Regions from separate parts of the Peribacillus sp. NPDC060253 genome, predicted to be linked through region 1. Evidence: predicted binding sites of a transcription regulator. Region 1 holds the regulator's gene; the other holds the start of a gene.
The links. The regulator LexA, encoded in region 1, represses DNA repair genes until DNA is damaged. The targets are predictions, from matches to a motif close to CGAACATATGTTCG.
Positions count from the first base shown of each region.

Region 2: addB (helicase-exonuclease AddAB subunit AddB) is a predicted target of LexA. The motif match lies at 6,251-6,264, and genes of this name have one in related genera.

Region 1 covers NZ_JBHXAS010000047.1:21,142-29,510, forward strand. Annotated here, with positions in the region: gene ACFWE9_RS13945 (esterase/lipase family protein) at 1-107, shown strand, start outside; partial or broken gene ACFWE9_RS13950 (IS5/IS1182 family transposase) at 240-396, shown strand; gene ACFWE9_RS13955 (hypothetical protein) at 510-797, opposite strand; gene lexA (transcriptional repressor LexA) at 1,530-2,153, opposite strand; gene yneA (cell division suppressor protein YneA) at 2,309-2,620, shown strand; gene ACFWE9_RS13970 (YneB family resolvase-like protein) at 2,640-3,296, shown strand; gene ACFWE9_RS13975 (DUF896 domain-containing protein) at 3,362-3,595, shown strand; gene tkt (transketolase) at 3,826-5,829, shown strand; gene sirA (sporulation inhibitor of replication protein SirA) at 6,122-6,562, shown strand; gene ACFWE9_RS13990 (YneF family protein) at 6,647-6,862, shown strand; gene ACFWE9_RS13995 (hypothetical protein) at 7,377-7,592, shown strand; gene ACFWE9_RS14000 (hypothetical protein) at 7,620-7,745, shown strand; gene ACFWE9_RS14005 (hypothetical protein) at 7,784-8,032, shown strand.
Region 2 covers NZ_JBHXAS010000053.1:17,959-26,327, forward strand. Annotated here, with positions in the region: gene ACFWE9_RS14905 (M48 family metallopeptidase) at 144-1,409, shown strand; gene ACFWE9_RS14910 (YitT family protein) at 1,562-2,371, shown strand; gene ACFWE9_RS14915 (IDEAL domain-containing protein) at 2,444-2,680, opposite strand; gene ACFWE9_RS14920 (competence protein ComK) at 2,988-3,551, shown strand; gene ACFWE9_RS14925 (YhjD family protein) at 4,319-4,702, opposite strand; gene ACFWE9_RS14930 (TVP38/TMEM64 family protein) at 4,992-5,606, shown strand; gene lepB (signal peptidase I) at 5,640-6,203, shown strand; gene addB (helicase-exonuclease AddAB subunit AddB) at 6,395-8,369, shown strand, end outside.

The DNA of each region.
Region 1 (8,369 bases):
TACCTAAATCGGGTGTTTATAATGTAACGATTGATGTCATGGAAAAAAGTGTGAGTGGTGCTGAAAGAACCCGTACGCTAATTCGTTCTGTTTATATTGAAAAATAAGAAGAAGATGCCTTCTCTTTATTGAAGGCATCCCGGACCGAACGCTGAAAGCGAGTGCCTGGAGGCAACGTTCGAATTTACAAACCTAAAAAACTGAGACAAACTCAATTATTTTCGAGTTTGTCTACAGTCGAAGAAATAAATCAAGATCGTGAAAACAGTGGAAAGAAGCCTTTACCACCAGAAATTTATCAAGAAAGAAACCAAGGAGATTAATGAAAGTTCAACGGATCTTGAGAGTGGTTTCTATGTGAAAGATGAACGAACAAAACAGTTTGCCTATTCGTTCTTACAGCAGCATACCGCAATATAAATTGCGAGTGGTCGATGGCATAGATGCTGTGCAGTAGCCTATGGATTTAATAGATGAATGAATTTCATCGACGGCCATACACCTGATAGCTAATCTGTCTTTTCATTAGATGCTCTATAGGACAAAATGCCAGTTTTGAGCGCAGCGTAATTGCCTATGCTTGCATAGCCATAAAACCAGCCCATAAAAATTCCTGCAACCAAATGATTTCTATGGCTGATGAAAATGGAAATGAACAAGCCAAGAACTAATGCGATGGTAGGGATGAATTTTTTAGGAGTATGAAACAAAACCTTAATCAGTTGAGTTAGTATTATTATGGTAGGAATGGCTATCACTGCATCCCAAAAATTTGTATGGATGGTCGGGAAGTCCATAATTTCACCACCTTAAATTGGAAGATATACAAAATTAACTTTCACCATTTAGGTAGGATTTATACCACAGTAATTTTTACGAAAGAAGTCATTTATCAAAGAAAGGTAATTCGAACAGCTTTGAAGATTTTCAACGGTCAATTTATAAAGCCATCAATCCAAGGAAAGTAATGGATGTGATGGCTTTTTCTACGTTGGAGGATAAAATGGTTTAGGTGTCAACGGTACGCCAGTTTAACGATTCAGAAAATATCCAACTGGGTAGATAGAAATTTATATACTGCTGTCATAGTAGAAAATGACTACTGAGAAGCACAGAAAAATTCGATTTGGGCTATGGCTAAGAACCGAAATATAGAGAAGTATGATTCAGAATTGTTGAAGATAATCATACCGTCAAGATTCCGTCTTTGAGCCTGCCAAAGCATAGGATTTTATGGAAGTACAGATTTTTTAACTTGATCGGCGAAAGTGTAATGAATTTTATCTGAGTGGTGAATTTATTCCTCTCTTTTTTTAATTTAACAAAAGGTTACATTTACATAGGCTTCCACGCACCGAATGGCGATAGTTTACTTTCCTATCAACCTTAAAAGAAAAAGGGGAAATTGAAATAATCCTATAAAATTCCATACTATTAAAAAATAGTAATCAAAACCTAGTCTTACATATGCATAATGAGAGAGTTTGGGACATAAATTAAAACAAACAAAAAAAGCGCCTTTAGCGCTTTTAGTGTATTTGTCTATATAAGCCTATTACTTTTCCAAGTATCGAAACATCTCTTAAAATAATGGGTTCCATATTTGAGTTCTCAGGCTGAAGCCTTATGTAATCCGGTTCCTTAAAGAATCGTTTTACAGTGGCTTCATCATCTTCAGTCATGGCCACGACGATATCTCCGTTATTGGCACTGCTTTGTTGTTTCACGATGACATAATCCCCATCATGAATTCCTGCCTCGATCATACTCTCTCCCATGATTTCGAGCATGAATACATGGTCATCATGTGGAACCATGCTTTCGGGAAGCGGGAAGTATTCTTCTATGTTCTCAATGGCCGTAATCGGCATGCCCGCTGTTACTTTTCCAAGTAAAGGTACGTTCACGACATTCGTTTTCGGAATACTGTTGGCTTCTTCTAAATTCAGGATTTCAATGGCCCTCGGCTTGGTAGGGTCACGTCTTATCAGCCCTTTGCTTTCCAGGCGGGATAAATGTCCGTGAACTGTTGAACTTGATGCAAGTCCCACTGCTTCGCCAATCTCCCTTACGGAAGGTGGATACCCTTTTTGGCGGACTTCTTCTTTAATGAAATCAAGAATATCTTGCTGCCGTTTTGATAGTTTAGTCATTTTTGCACCTCTTCTCCAATGTTCTTTGCTTTATTATATCATGGCCCCCATCTCTATACAAACATAAGTTCGAATTTTGTTATTGACTGAAACAAACGTTCGTATTATAATTTGAATATAACATACGAACGAACATTCGCTTTGGAGGGATATTTATGAAAAATTTATACAAAAACTATATTTATACGATTCTATTAGCGGGATCTGTATTCATCTTTTCAATTTTATTCTCTTGCACATTAAATAACGATCAAAAAAAGGATTTCCTTTCTATAGAAGTAAGTGAAGGTGACACCTTATGGGGAATTGCCGAAGAATATGAAGAAGCTAATTTGACAAAAAAAGAATTCATTGGTTGGATAGAAGAGCATAATGGGGTCAGGGCGGATTCAATTAAACCTGGTCAAGTCATTGTCATTCCTGTTAAAGGGGAAGAACTTGTTCAGAATTTGGCAAGTGAGCAGTAAGTAGCGAAGGTAGGGTATTATGAAGGCAATAATCTATTGCAGGGTTAGCACAGAAAAAGAGTCGCAGGAAACATCATTGGCAAGGCAGGAAGATGAATTGGTCAAATTGGCAGAGAAGATGGATGTAGAAGTTGTTTCCATAATAAAAGAACAGGCTAGTGGTTATGAGTTAAACCGTGATGGCATTTTTGACATGCTTGAACTATTTAAAACCAAAGAAGCTGAAGTTCTATTAATCCAAGACGAAACAAGGCTGGGGAGAGGGAATGCGAAAATTGCCCTCTTCCATGTCATTCTTAAAGAAGGCGTGAAAGTTTATACTCTCTCACACGATGGGGAACTTGAGTTATCGGATTCAGATGCCATGGTCATCCAGATAGTCGGTATTGTCGAAGAATATCAAAGGAAATTACATAATTTGAAAATAAAACGCGGCATGTTAAGAGCCGTTGAAAAAGGATACCGCCCTCAAAAAAATCTTCATAATCAGAGGAATTCTACCGGCAGGGAACGTAAGGAGATTCCTATTGAAGAAATTATTAAACTTCGGGCTAATGGATTGACGTTTGCAGAAATCGCAGCCACTTTAAGGGGCTTTGGCTACCATGTATCTAAAGCTACTGTGAACCGACGCTTTCTTGAACATCAACAAAATACACAGGAAAGTCAATCTTAGAACTTGTAATTTCGCTTTTTTTTTAATACCATGACAATATCCGCAGATTATGAAGGAGCGAAATTATGCTATCACAAGAAAAATTAACACGTATTAATGAACTTTCTAAAAAAGCAAAGGAAGAAGGCTTAACGGAAGTTGAGGCGAAAGAGCAAACACAATTAAGAAGTGAGTATTTGGAAACATTTAGACGGTCCATGTCCAATACGTTGGAGCATGTAAAAATTGTCGATCCAGAAGGTAATGATGTCACTCCTCAAAAGATAAAAGATATAAAAGATAAAAGAAACTTACATTAATGCTTGGAATTTTCTGATGGTACACTCCATTGGAAGATTCTTTTTGCTTTATGATTAATAAGAAATTGCATTCATGTATGTATTCTCCCATTTAGTTTAATCTAAATAGGGGACTTCCAAATTTTTTTAAAAATTGAAGTATTGAGGTAGTAAATAGTGATTTTAGTTGTGATATTATGCAGGTCACTATAATATAAAGAGGTACATTACAGGAAGGGATGTTTTACAATATGTTAGATAAATTAGATGCACTTTCCATCAATACGATTCGTACATTATCGATTGATGCAATTGAAAAGGCTAATTCAGGTCATCCAGGTATGCCAATGGGTGCAGCGCCAATGGCGTATAAACTATGGACTGAATACATGAATCATAACCCAAAAAATCCAGATTGGTTTAATAGAGATCGCTTTGTTCTTTCAGCTGGTCATGGATCTATGCTGTTATACAGCCTTCTTCATTTATCAGGATATGGCTTATCTATCGATGATTTGAAAAGCTTCCGCCAATGGGGCAGCAAAACTCCAGGTCATCCTGAATTCGGACATACTGCTGGTGTAGATGCAACGACAGGACCGCTCGGGCAAGGGATTGCAATGGCAGTTGGTATGGCAATGGCAGAACGCCACTTGGCAGAAAGCTATAACCGTGATTCATATAATGTTGTCGATCACTTTACATATAGCATTTGTGGAGATGGAGATTTAATGGAAGGCGTTTCTGCAGAAGCCGCTTCATTAGCCGGACATCTTCAACTTGGAAGACTTGTTGTTTTATATGATTCTAATGACATTTCCCTTGATGGCGACTTAAGCCAATCATTTAGTGAAAGTGTAGCAGACCGGTTCAAATCTTATGGCTGGCAATATATCCGTGTTGAGGATGGCAATGATCTTCAGGGAATTGCTAAAGCGATTGAAGAAGCGAAATCTGATGATACACGCCCAACATTAATAGAAGTGAAAACCGTTATTGGTTACGGTTCACCAAACCGTTCAGGTAAATCTGCTGTTCACGGCGCTCCGCTTGGTGCAGATGAGCTGAAGCTGACTAAGGAAGCATATAAATGGACATTTGAAGAGGATTTCTACGTTCCTGAAGAAGTGTATTCACATTTCAATGAAGCTTGTGTAGATGCAGGCGCTCAAAAAGAAGAAGCATGGAACGAATTGTTCAAAAATTATAAAGAAGCACATCCTGAGTTAGCTGAACAATTGGAGTTAGCAATCAAAGGTGAAATGCCTGCTGAATGGGATCAGGATATTCCGGTCTATGAAGAAGGTAAAACATTAGCTTCCCGTGCTTCAAGTGGGGAAGTATTAAATGCGATTGCCAAAAGAGTTCCTAGCTTCATCGGTGGTTCAGCAGATTTAGCTGGGTCTAATAATACTGCCATCAAAGGTGAGACAGATCTATTACCAGGCAATTACAGTGGTCGTAATATCTGGTTTGGTGTACGTGAGTTTGCTATGGGGGCGGCTTTGAATGGGATGACCCTTCACGGTGGATTAAAAGTGTACGGGGGAACATTCTTCGTATTCTCTGATTACTTACGTCCTGCCATAAGAATGGCAGCATTGATGGGCTTACCTGTTACTTATGTTTTCACCCATGACAGCATTGCTGTAGGGGAAGATGGACCGACACATGAGCCAATTGAACAGTTGGCATCATTACGGGCTATGCCGAACCTGGGCGTTATCCGTCCAGCTGATGGTAATGAAACGGCAGCAGCTTGGAAAGTGGCTATGGAGTCTACAAATAAACCAACTGCCCTTGTACTTACACGTCAAGGATTACCAACAATAAAAGACACTTCCGAAACTGCTTATGAAGGTGTTTCCAAAGGGGCTTACATCATCTCCGCTTCTAAGAAAGAAGTAGCCGATGCATTACTCCTTGCGACAGGTTCCGAAGTGAACTTGGCTGTAGAAGCACAGAAAGCTTTAGCAACAGAAGGAATTGAAGTTTCGGTAATCAGCATGCCATCATGGGATCGATTTGAAACTCAATCTAAAGAATATAAACAAAGTGTAATTAATCCGGCAGTGAAAAAACGTCTAGCCATCGAAGTGGCGTCACCTTTTGGTTGGGATCGTTATGCAGGTGATGAGGGTGAAATATTGGCCATCAATCATTTTGGAGCTTCTGCACCAGGCGGTAAGATCATGCAAGAGTTTGGTTTCACTGTAGAAAATGTAGTTGCTCGTGTTAAAGAAATGCTTAAATAAAAGTAAGGGAACTGACACCAACTGGTATGGTGTCAGTTTTTTTATCGAAATTTATTCATGTATGTTGAAAGTGCACCTATTCTACGGAAAATCTTTCATTCGACAAAAAAAGAAGAAAATTTCTCCAGCAAACAACATATCTTGTTGGTTTGTCAATATATAATGAGAATAATTAATTTTCGTTTAAATGTGTCAATTAAAGGGGAAAGTCATTATGAATAGAAAATAATGGAAGGTCCTGGTGTTAAGTTGTTCTGGTTACCAAAATAGGAAAGCTAGGAGGCATTGGCTGATGAGAACCTATCAGATTTTTTTAATCGAAGATGAATTTGCCCATCATTATTATGGAAGAGAAAAGCTATTTTTCAATTTGTTTTTGGAGCATATTCAAGCAAGGGGCCGATTGAAGAGTATTTTGCAAAAACAAATCGAATTTGTCACCAAGACAGTCCCCATTCTCCAATTGCAGGTAGCCGTTGAACAACGCTTGCAAAAAAAGATGAATTTTTGGTCTCGAAATGGAAAATACTATCTTGAAAAAACAAACGGATCGAGTAAAGCCGTTTTAATTATCCAGGATGAATCCATTACACTTAAAGCAGAAGGAGATTATGAAGCAGAGACAGCTTTCTTTGAATGCATTCGAAAATACGAAGCGAGTTTTCTGGCCATTGATTTTGAACATGAAAAATACGGCTGGTTAAAACCGATAAAAGAAAGAAAATTTGTCTAAATGGGGGACTTTTCAGTAGCGGGTATTGTATAATAACCTTTGGTCTAGTACACTGATGTTAGACAACACGAAGGAGGAAATAGTATGTGGGTTTACATTCTAGTTGGCGTACTGGCATTGATTGCTGGATTAGTGCTGGGATTTTTCATCGCTCGTAAATACATGATGGATTACTTAAAGAAAAATCCGCCAATTAACGAACAGATGCTGAAAATGATGATGATGCAAATGGGTATGAAACCATCCCAAAAGAAAATTAATCAAATGATGAGTGCAATGAATAAACAACAAACAAAATAAACCTTGTGGCTCTAGGTTTTAACAATTGATTGATAGCAATTATAAGATAAGCAAATCATAAACTACCTTGAAGAGTGAATCTTTCATCATAAATTTTCCTTGTTTTTGCTTTATCTTTCATTTATTAATCCGAAACCTCTTTCTCTGATTGAAAATACAGAGAAAGAGGTTTTTTGTTAGTTTAGAGGAAGAAAATGGAATAACCACAAGTATAAGGTTCAATAGAGAAACCATGAAGAAGGCATGAGAAAGAAAGAAGGATCTTCTAAATAAAAATGAAGCAAGTAGAAAGCAATAGTACCCAAGACTTAAGACTATATAGATGATGGAATGGATGTATAATCGTAGAATCATGGTTGAAACACTTCATGCAAATAAAGTGGATAAATAGAGGGACCGATGCCGTGAAGAAACTCATGATGACATACATTATTTTAGAGCATTAAAAAAGGTAGGAAAAAGCAAATTTGATCTATATGATATGTGTATGGGTAATTTGGCAGGGAGTTAAAGAGTGGGTTTTTTACGCAGTTTAGGTAAAGGTCTTGGCATTATTGCAGGTACAGTTGTTGGTGGCCCGATTAAATTGGTGGGAGAAGTTACTGGAGCAAGATTACTTGAGGATAGTGGAGACGGAGTAAAAAAGGCTTCCACATTTACTGGAGATACATGGGGGACTTTTACAGACGGAGCAGTTAATACGGTTTCAGGAATCGTTCAAGATGATTAGAATAAATGTGATAAGGGATTAAATAACATGGGAGATGCAGTTGGCAGAACGGCCAAGGGAGTTTACTATACAGCTAAAAATGCCGTGAAGAACAGTGGAGAAGTGGTTGTTGGAGCTATAGATGGCGATATGGAAATGGTGAAGGGGCGTTAGGCCTTATTACTACTGTAGCTGTTGGAGTGGTGGATATAATGGATGATACAGATGGAGGATCTTCTGAAAGTGGTGTTACTCTTGATGATACAGATAATAAGATTCCTGGCACTAATGAGGTAAGTCCTGGTTATGTTGATGACTATACAAGATCAGATGGTACAGCAGTATCAGGTTATTATCGTGATGGAGATGGCGATCCCGATACTCAATTAACCGTAGAACAAGGCGGAGGTTATGAACAGTCCAATCCTGATGAGACTCCCAATAACAATATAAAATTCTAATACATAACATAATCTCTTGCTTTTAAGTAAAGTAAGGGAATTTTTACTTTGTTTCCCCGGAATGATAACTTTATCTCCAGGTTTGACTCCTGAACTTTCTTTGAAAATAATCAAAAATAATGAATAAGACCTTTTGAACAACGAAAGATAAGGAAGTAATTTTAAAGTAAAGGAGAGATACCTTTAATGGGAATATTAGAAATGCGGGAGAATCAGGTGATTGCAACTGCCTTTTTATTACTGACTAATCAGGAATAAGAAATACTCCATTCGCAATAACTGAAACAGCTAAGCCTGAATTGAGGGCCGCATTACGGGAAAAGCTAAGGGCAGTTGT
Region 2 (8,369 bases), on a different contig from region 1:
TATTTGTTCGTGATTTTTTATTGATTTTATAGTTGAAAGGAGGTAAACGTTTTAGGAAAAAGTAATATAGGAGGTAAATGCGGTTCTAACCTGTCCATTTTGGATTAAACTATTAAGAGGGCGTTCATTTAAGGAGGGGCATCATGGTTAGAAAATGGGCTGGAAGAGCAATTGTACTATATATACTTTATGCAGCGGTGATGTATTGGTATATTTTTTATGGAGCAGATACCTCCATTCCACAAGCATTGCGGGGGACTGCAGCGGATCCTGCAACATTTCTGAATGCAAGGGAATTAAAGCTTAGTGAAGAGTATTCAGGGCTGAGGAATTTTATTTTTTTTGTTTCTACTCCATATGAATGGCTGCTGTACTTTTTCATTTTATTATTTGGGTTTTCAAAAGCATTTGAAAAGTCATCTTTGACCATCACGAGACGGAAAGTGATCCAAACAGGCATTTACTTATTCTGGCTTTCTTTGATTTCTTATCTGGCACTATTCCCAATCAGATTCATTGGTTATCGGATGAGTAAAAGTTACCATATCAGTACACAAAGTTTCACCTCGTGGATGAAGGATGGAGTCATCGAATTCTGGGTGAACTTTGGGATGATGTTCATCATCGTTTCCGTTCTATATTGGTTAATGAAGAAAAGTGTGAAGAAGTGGTGGCTCTATGCTTGGATGTTGTCCATTCCATTTACTCTGTTCTTGATGTTTGTTCAGCCTGTATTGATTGATCCCCTGTATAATGAATTCTATCCACTCAAGAATAAAGAGCTGGAAACAGAAATATTGGCATTGGCCTCCCAGGCTGAAATTCCGGCTGAACACGTATATGAAGTAAACATGGCCGAAAAGACAAATGCCTTGAATGCATATGTGACAGGGATAGGTTCCAACTCAAGAATAGTCCTTTGGGATACGACCCTTAACAAACTGAAGGAAGATGAAATCCTTTTTATCATGGCACATGAAATGGCTCATTATGTAGAAAAACACATATATATAGGAATTGCAGGTTATTTGGGGATGACCCTAATCGGTTTGTGGCTGACATCGAAAATCATGAATTATATCATTAGGCGCTGGGGCCATTTGTTAAAGGTGCGTTCGGTTGACAGTATCTCTTCACTTCCATTATTTCTTTTAATAACGGCTGTGCTGCTGTTTGCTTTGAGTCCGCTATCCAATTACGTGTCCAGATATGAAGAAACAAGGGCAGACCGTTATGCCATTGAAATGACCAGGGATAAAGAATCAGCAATCACCACATTCCAGGAACTCACCAGGTCGGGACTGAGTCAGGTGAATCCTCCATTCTTAGTTAAATGGCTGCGATATTCACATCCAACCATGCTCGAGCGGATTTCCACGATTGAAAATACAGATACAAAGGGTGATTGAAAGCCAGCTGTATACAGCTGGCTTTTTTCTGATTTTTATATCGAAGAAAGTGGACAGGAATATGTATTTTCAGAAAAAACTATTATTTTATATATCTTTGGTTCTCCACTATAATAAATTAAATTCCCAGTTTGTTTTAAGGAGATCGGTTAATGTTTAATGTATTTTTAATTACTATAGGCTCAGTGCTTATTGCCGTTGCCTACAACTTATTTTTGATACCTCATTTAATTTTAAGCAGCGGACTCAGTGGAATTGCGATTATGTTGGGAATCATTACCCCAGTCAACACAGGGATATTGAACTTTCTGTTGAACCTCCCATTGTTAATTCTTGGATACTTGAAATTGGGGAGACGCTTCATCACCTATACGATATTATCAGTTATCGTAATATCGGTCAGTTTATATCTCATTCCAGTGCATGGGATATCCACTGAACCGATTTTATCTTCTTTATTTGGCGGGATCATTTCCGGATTCGGTATAGGCATCATCTTTCGTGCTTCAGGTTCTTCAGGCGGGTTTGATATCATCGCCATGCTTTTGGCTAAGAAGAGCGACTTCCCACTTGGTTCATTGCTATCGGTGATGAATGCTGTTGTGGTGGTTATCTCAGGTTTCATCTTTGGTTGGGATGCGGCATTATATACATTGATTTCCATATATGCAGCAGGAAAAGTGATTGATACGATTCATTCCAATCACATTAAATTAACATTAATGATCGTTACCAAGAAGAGTGACGAAATGAAAACGAAGCTCCTGACTAACTTTTATCGGGGCATTACTGTCATGGACGGAGAAGGTGCATACTCTGGAGAAAAGAGTAAAGTGATGATGACAGTCATTACCCGTTACCAATTAACCGATGTAAAAACGATGATAAAAGAAGTGGATCCAAATGCTTTTGTCAATATAACCGAAACAGCCGAGGTCATGGGTATGTTTCATAAAGAGTGATGATAAATAGAAAAGCCTCCCAACGTTATGGGAGGCTTTTTTGATCATTAGGCTGTTTTTTAATCATCCATTTTAATTTCCAAACTGTTTTAGTAAAACGTTCATTTCAGAACTAAGCTTTAGGAATAAAGGTTTGTTTTTCGTATCCAAGGCTTCATCAATTTGTTTCTCAAGGATATTCTTTTTGGTAGTAAGGACGGATTCCAGAATAATCATATCAATTAACATTTCCTGAACGACGGCATCGTTTTTCATTTGGCTCATTGATAAGGACTTCACTGACTCTGAATAAGATTTTTCATTTTTCAAAGTTACCACCCCTGACCCTTTTTATTAGTATATGGATTTGAACAGATAAAATCAACTGAAAATTAAAAAAATTCAATTTTTAATAGGGGATATGTCTTTTAGATGACGAAATGGCCACTTTATAAAAGAATTTTTAACTTTTTGTGAACTCCCTTTTTATCTTTACTGGTTGTGCTATTATTGGGGGGAATTTAACATATATTGACTAACTCCCTGCACCTTTTTTGTAAGGGTATATGCTTTGGTAAACTACAACAGTGATAACAATTATTATTTTTTACTATGACGAGGAAGAGGTGGATTAAAATTGAAGGAAAACAGCCAGGGAATCATTGAGGAATATGAAATCACGCCCTACACACTAATGGTTACGCCAATCAATTATGGCAGTAAAATATATGCCCGTATCGTTGAAATGGAGGACGAGTTCATTTCCCCGTTTAAACCTATGGAGATTATCAAGAAAAGTTGTGAGTTCTTCGGATCAAGTTATGAAGGCCGCAAACAAGGAACAAAACAACTCATAAACATCACACATAAAGCACCGATCGCGATTGATCCAACCAGTTCGATTTTCTTCTTTCCAACTACATCTCCGTTGCGTCCTCAATGCATCTGGTTATCACATGAGCATGTAGTATCATATGTTCGCAAAGATTCCAGACATACAACCGTCACATTCAGTAATAAACAAACCATCGATATCGATGTATCATGCAGTTCTTTCGAAAACCAGCTGCACCGGACATCCTTTTTAAAAACGAAACTGATCCAAAGGATAGAGGAAACAAAAAGAAAATCATTTTATCTGTTCACCGAAGCAAAAGGAGTCAAAGCTTCAGAGGGAATGTCAAAGTATATACCACGTTAGAATGAGATTAAATGGAATGTAAGTGTAAGAGATGCAAGCAAACTAGTTTATTAATGCCCTTCTTTTTTAAAGAAGGGCTATCTTCATATAATTTCTTGATTTTCATAGCTTTCTTTGGAAAATGTGCTATTATCACCATCGATTTCAGCATAACTCCTGCTTTTACTCCCTTGGGAAGAGCGATTTTAAGGTAACCTTCATGTCCCCACCTTGAATTTTCAATCCCTTTTCTTCTCGGGAAAATTCAAAATCCTATTCTAAGAATTAACACTTTTAACTTGGTGAAACTGCAAGTTGCCAAAACATCACACAAGTTCGTGTAATACAATCATACATTGCTATATATGGTTTCTATAATATTTACTGTGCTGCAATTAAAAAGATTAATATTTTATCCAACCTTTTTGATATCCTCTAGTATGTGTGTATAGGCGTCGCCAATAGCACTGATTCGGCATTTAGTTTCAGGATATTCAGTTTGTTCTTGATTACATAGGTTATACCTTGATAGAAAAGTGATGTTGCATGGCAGTATACCCATGGAACTATTAATATAGTATTGGTAATGAATTTGAACCATTAAACAGGTGTGGATGGAGATAAGTGAGTCCTATCGATTTTGATCGTGATAAATTGAATCCACTTATCTTTAAGAAGCAGGAAAAAAAGAGACACCTAATGGTTACATCCTCCATACAAATCCTTAGGCATCTGTTACCTCACCCCCGAAAGAAAGGCTCCAAACATCCATAAACATCGTGTATATGTTAGGCAGGTCCCCTATCCCTTGAGCGGTGACTTCTTTCGAAAAAGTAATAGCATAACAAGTCTTCGGTTTTGTTGCGGAGGCGGGGATTGAAATAATTGTGATGTTCCTCGTATCCTTTATATAAAAAACAATACATCGTGAAGGATTCATCGCGTTGGATTTCACTTACCTTAATATTCTCCTTTCGCAAATATCTCCGTACCTCGGCAAGGTCATCCTGAACGGCTTTTAAAATATGTTCAATTAGTTCCGAATAGGGCCTTTTTAATTTAAACGGACTAATTTCGATGACCTTGAGATCCCGGTTTAAGACTGTAATCACCATAGGGAGGTAGATGGCTTTTTCAATCATATTTCGGTCACCTTCTGGAATGCGGGTCATCTGACCGCTCCTTTCTAAAAAAGCGCATTTTTAATAAGAATATGTATATTTTGTGAAAATAAGAACGTTTGTTCTGTTTTTTATCCTAATGTATTTTCAATCGATATGCAAGAAGTTTTGATAATAGTGAAATATTTGTTATTAAGATTATGTTTTCCCGAGTTAGGGAAAGTATGAAGATGTATGGATAATAATTCTTGCAATTTCAGGGGAAAGTGTTATATCTAAAATAAACAGCTTTTTAATAAGTTTATGTTGCTTTGATGGCAGCATGTCGAGGGAGATAATTATGGACTTGGAGACTATACGTGAGTGGTTTACACTTGATAATATATCAGCGCTTATTCAGCAATATCGCTCATTCGGTCCAATTCCTGGAATCTTACTGCCGATGCTGGAAGCATTTTTGCCCTTTTTACCCTTAGTGGTGTTCGTACTGGCTAATGCAACGGCTTTTGGTCTCTGGTGGGGATTTTTATTTTCATGGATTGGAGCGGTAGCGGGGTCTTTTTTAATCTTTTTAGTTATTAGAAAATATGGTCAAATGAGGTTTTTTCGATTTTTGCAAAAACATAAGCAGGTACAGAGGTTGATGGTTTGGGTGGAAAGCCATGGATTCGGACCTTTGTTCATCCTGCTCTGCTTCCCTTTTACACCATCGGCCATCGTGAATATTGTGGCAGGTCTTTCAAAAGTCAGTCCCTTGCAATATGGACTGGCAGTTGTAGGTGGAAAAGCGGTGATGATTTTTACGATTAGCTTCGTCGGCTATGATTTAGTATCCTTAATACATAAGCCCATGCGTACGATCATTATCGGGATTGTCATTTTTATCCTCTGGTATGTGGGAAAAAGACTGGAAGTCCGGTTAAATAAAAGCATGAAGAGAGAAGAAGGACAATAAGTTAGAATATAAATGTAGTAGGGGTTGAACGAGATGGGAAAAACAAACAAGAATTCTTTATCCGATTGGATAAAAGCCACCATGATAGCTTTTGTTATTTACATCTTAATCCGTACATTTTTGTTTTCAAGCTATGATGTTGAAGGGAAATCGATGCAGCCGACCCTTGAAGATGGCGATAAACTTGTTGTGAATAAAATCAATTACCAGATTCAAGATATCAACCGTTTTGACATTATTGTTTTTCATGCCAATTCACATGAAGATTATGTTAAACGAGTTATAGGGATTGCAGGTGACCGCATTCGTTATAAGGATGATTGGCTTTACGTAAATGGTGAGAAAGTGGAAGAGCCTTATCTAGAAGAAGTCAAGGAGGGTTTCCCTGGGCAAAATTTTACAGGTGACTTCACATTAAAAGAATTGACGGACATGACCACCGTCCCCGAGGGCAAGCTTTTTGTCATGGGTGATAACCGTCTTGAAAGTGCGGACAGCCGTCACTTTGGCTATATACCAGTTGGAAATGTTGTCGGTAAAGTCGATGTTCGATATTGGCCAATCAAAGAATTCACTTATAGATTTACAGGTGAATGATTGCAAAAGCCCGGAAAATTTGAGGGCTTTTTCTTTTGGAAAAAAAGCGAACGTACGATTGGTATTTTTTAATGGGAAACGGTAAAATAATAGAAAGTAAATCTTAATTGGAAACAGAAACCTAGTCAAAAAGACGAAAGTATTTCTGGTATGATAGATCTAGATATTATGTTGTATAAGGGGGAAAAGAGATGTCACTCCGTTTTTTACTGGGAAGATCGGGTGCAGGGAAAACTTCGAATATATTGGACGGAATTCGTTCAAAATTGGCAGATGATCCCGAAGGCAATCCAATTATTTACCTCGTTCCTGATCAAATGACGTTTCTATCTGAATATAAATTAGTTAAAACACCAGGTCTTGCGGGAATGATCCGGACGCAGGTTTTCAGTTTTAGCAGGCTGGCTTGGCGAGTTCTTCAGGAAACTGGGGGAATGAGCCGGCTACATTTGGACAGCGTCGGCGTCAATATGCTGATAAGGAAAATAATGGATGATAAAAAAGATGAGCTAAAGATGTTTCGTCGATCTGCTGATAAGCAGGGATTCATTGCACAGATGGAACTAATGCTGGCTGAGTTCAAGCAGTATTGCATCCAACCGGATGACATTCAAAACTATTTGACCGATACTTCAGAGGCAGGCAGCGGAATTCAGGATAAACTGCATGACCTTGAATTGGTCTATCAGGCTTTTGAGGATGAAATGGTTGGCAAATATTTAGATTCTGAAGACTATTTCACATTACTTATTGAAAAAATGTCAGAGTCTTCATATATAAGGAATGCCGATATTTATATCGATGGTTTTTATAGTTTGACACCACAGGAATTATTGATTGTGGAAGAAATGATGAAGCTGTGCAAGAGTGTAACGGTTTCGCTGACATTAGATCAGCCCTACAGACAATATGCCCCGGATGATTTGCAATTGTTCAGGCAGACGGGAAACCTGTATCATCACCTTTATCAAGCTGGATTGAGAAATGATATCCCAATTTCAGAGGATCGCATTTTAAAAGGAACGGAAAGGTTTGTAACGAGTCCGGGGCTGAATCATCTGGAAACTTATTTTGCCATTCGTCCTGCACGGACGTTTGAGCAGTCACCTGATGTAACGATTGCCCAGGCAGTTAATCGCAGAGCTGAAATTGAAGGCGTTGCCCGGGATATCTTGACACTTGTCAGGCAGAAGCAGCACCGTTTCCGTGATATAGCGATTTTAGTTCGTAATGGTGAAGCGTACGCTGATATTTTACAAACCGTTTTTCGGGATTATAAAATTCCCTTGTTCGTCGATTCCAAACGGACCATGCTTAATCATCCTCTGATAGAACTGATTCGTTCCACTTTGGAGATCATCAATGGTTATTGGCGGTATGAACCGGTATTTCGAGCAATCAAGACGGAGCTTTTATTTCCGCTGCAAAAAAATCACGATAGGATGCGGGAGCAAGTGGATAAGCTCGAAAACTATGTGCTGGCCCGTGGAATTAAAGGGAGCAGGTGGACTTCCAAAGATCGTTGGACGTACCGGCGCTTCCGAGGGCTGGAACTGGAGGAACGGAACCAAACCGATAAGGAAATGAAGCTTGAGCAAGAGTTGAATGAGATGAAGCAATTATTTACCGAGCCCATCTTGAAGCTATCAAAACGTGTTAAAAAGGCTGATAATGGGAGGGAATTGTGCGAAGCCCTTTATCTATATCTTGAAGAATTACATGTACCGGAAAAATTGGAAAAGCTGAAGCAGGAGGCCGAAGAAGCAGGTGATTTGGTTTCGGCAAGAGAGCACGAACAAACGTGGAATGCGGTTGTCGATCTGTTAGACCAATTCGTTGAACTGCTAAGCGAAGAAGAGCTTTCCATGAAACAGTTTGCGGTAATCATTGAAGCTGGTTTGGAGTCTCTTGAATTTTCTTTGGTACCGCCGGCAATTGACCAAGTCCTTGTCGCTAATCTCGATTTATCCCGACTTGATGATGTGAAGACAGCTTTTGTTATCGGCTTGAATGAGGGGGTCTTGCCAGGAAAAGCTTTATCTGACGGTATTTTTTCCGATAGTGATCGTGAAGTGCTGTTAGCCGGTGGACTTGATGTTGCTCCAAGTTCAAAGGTGCGCCTCCTTGATGAGGAGTTTACGGCGTACAAAGCTTTTACTACACCTG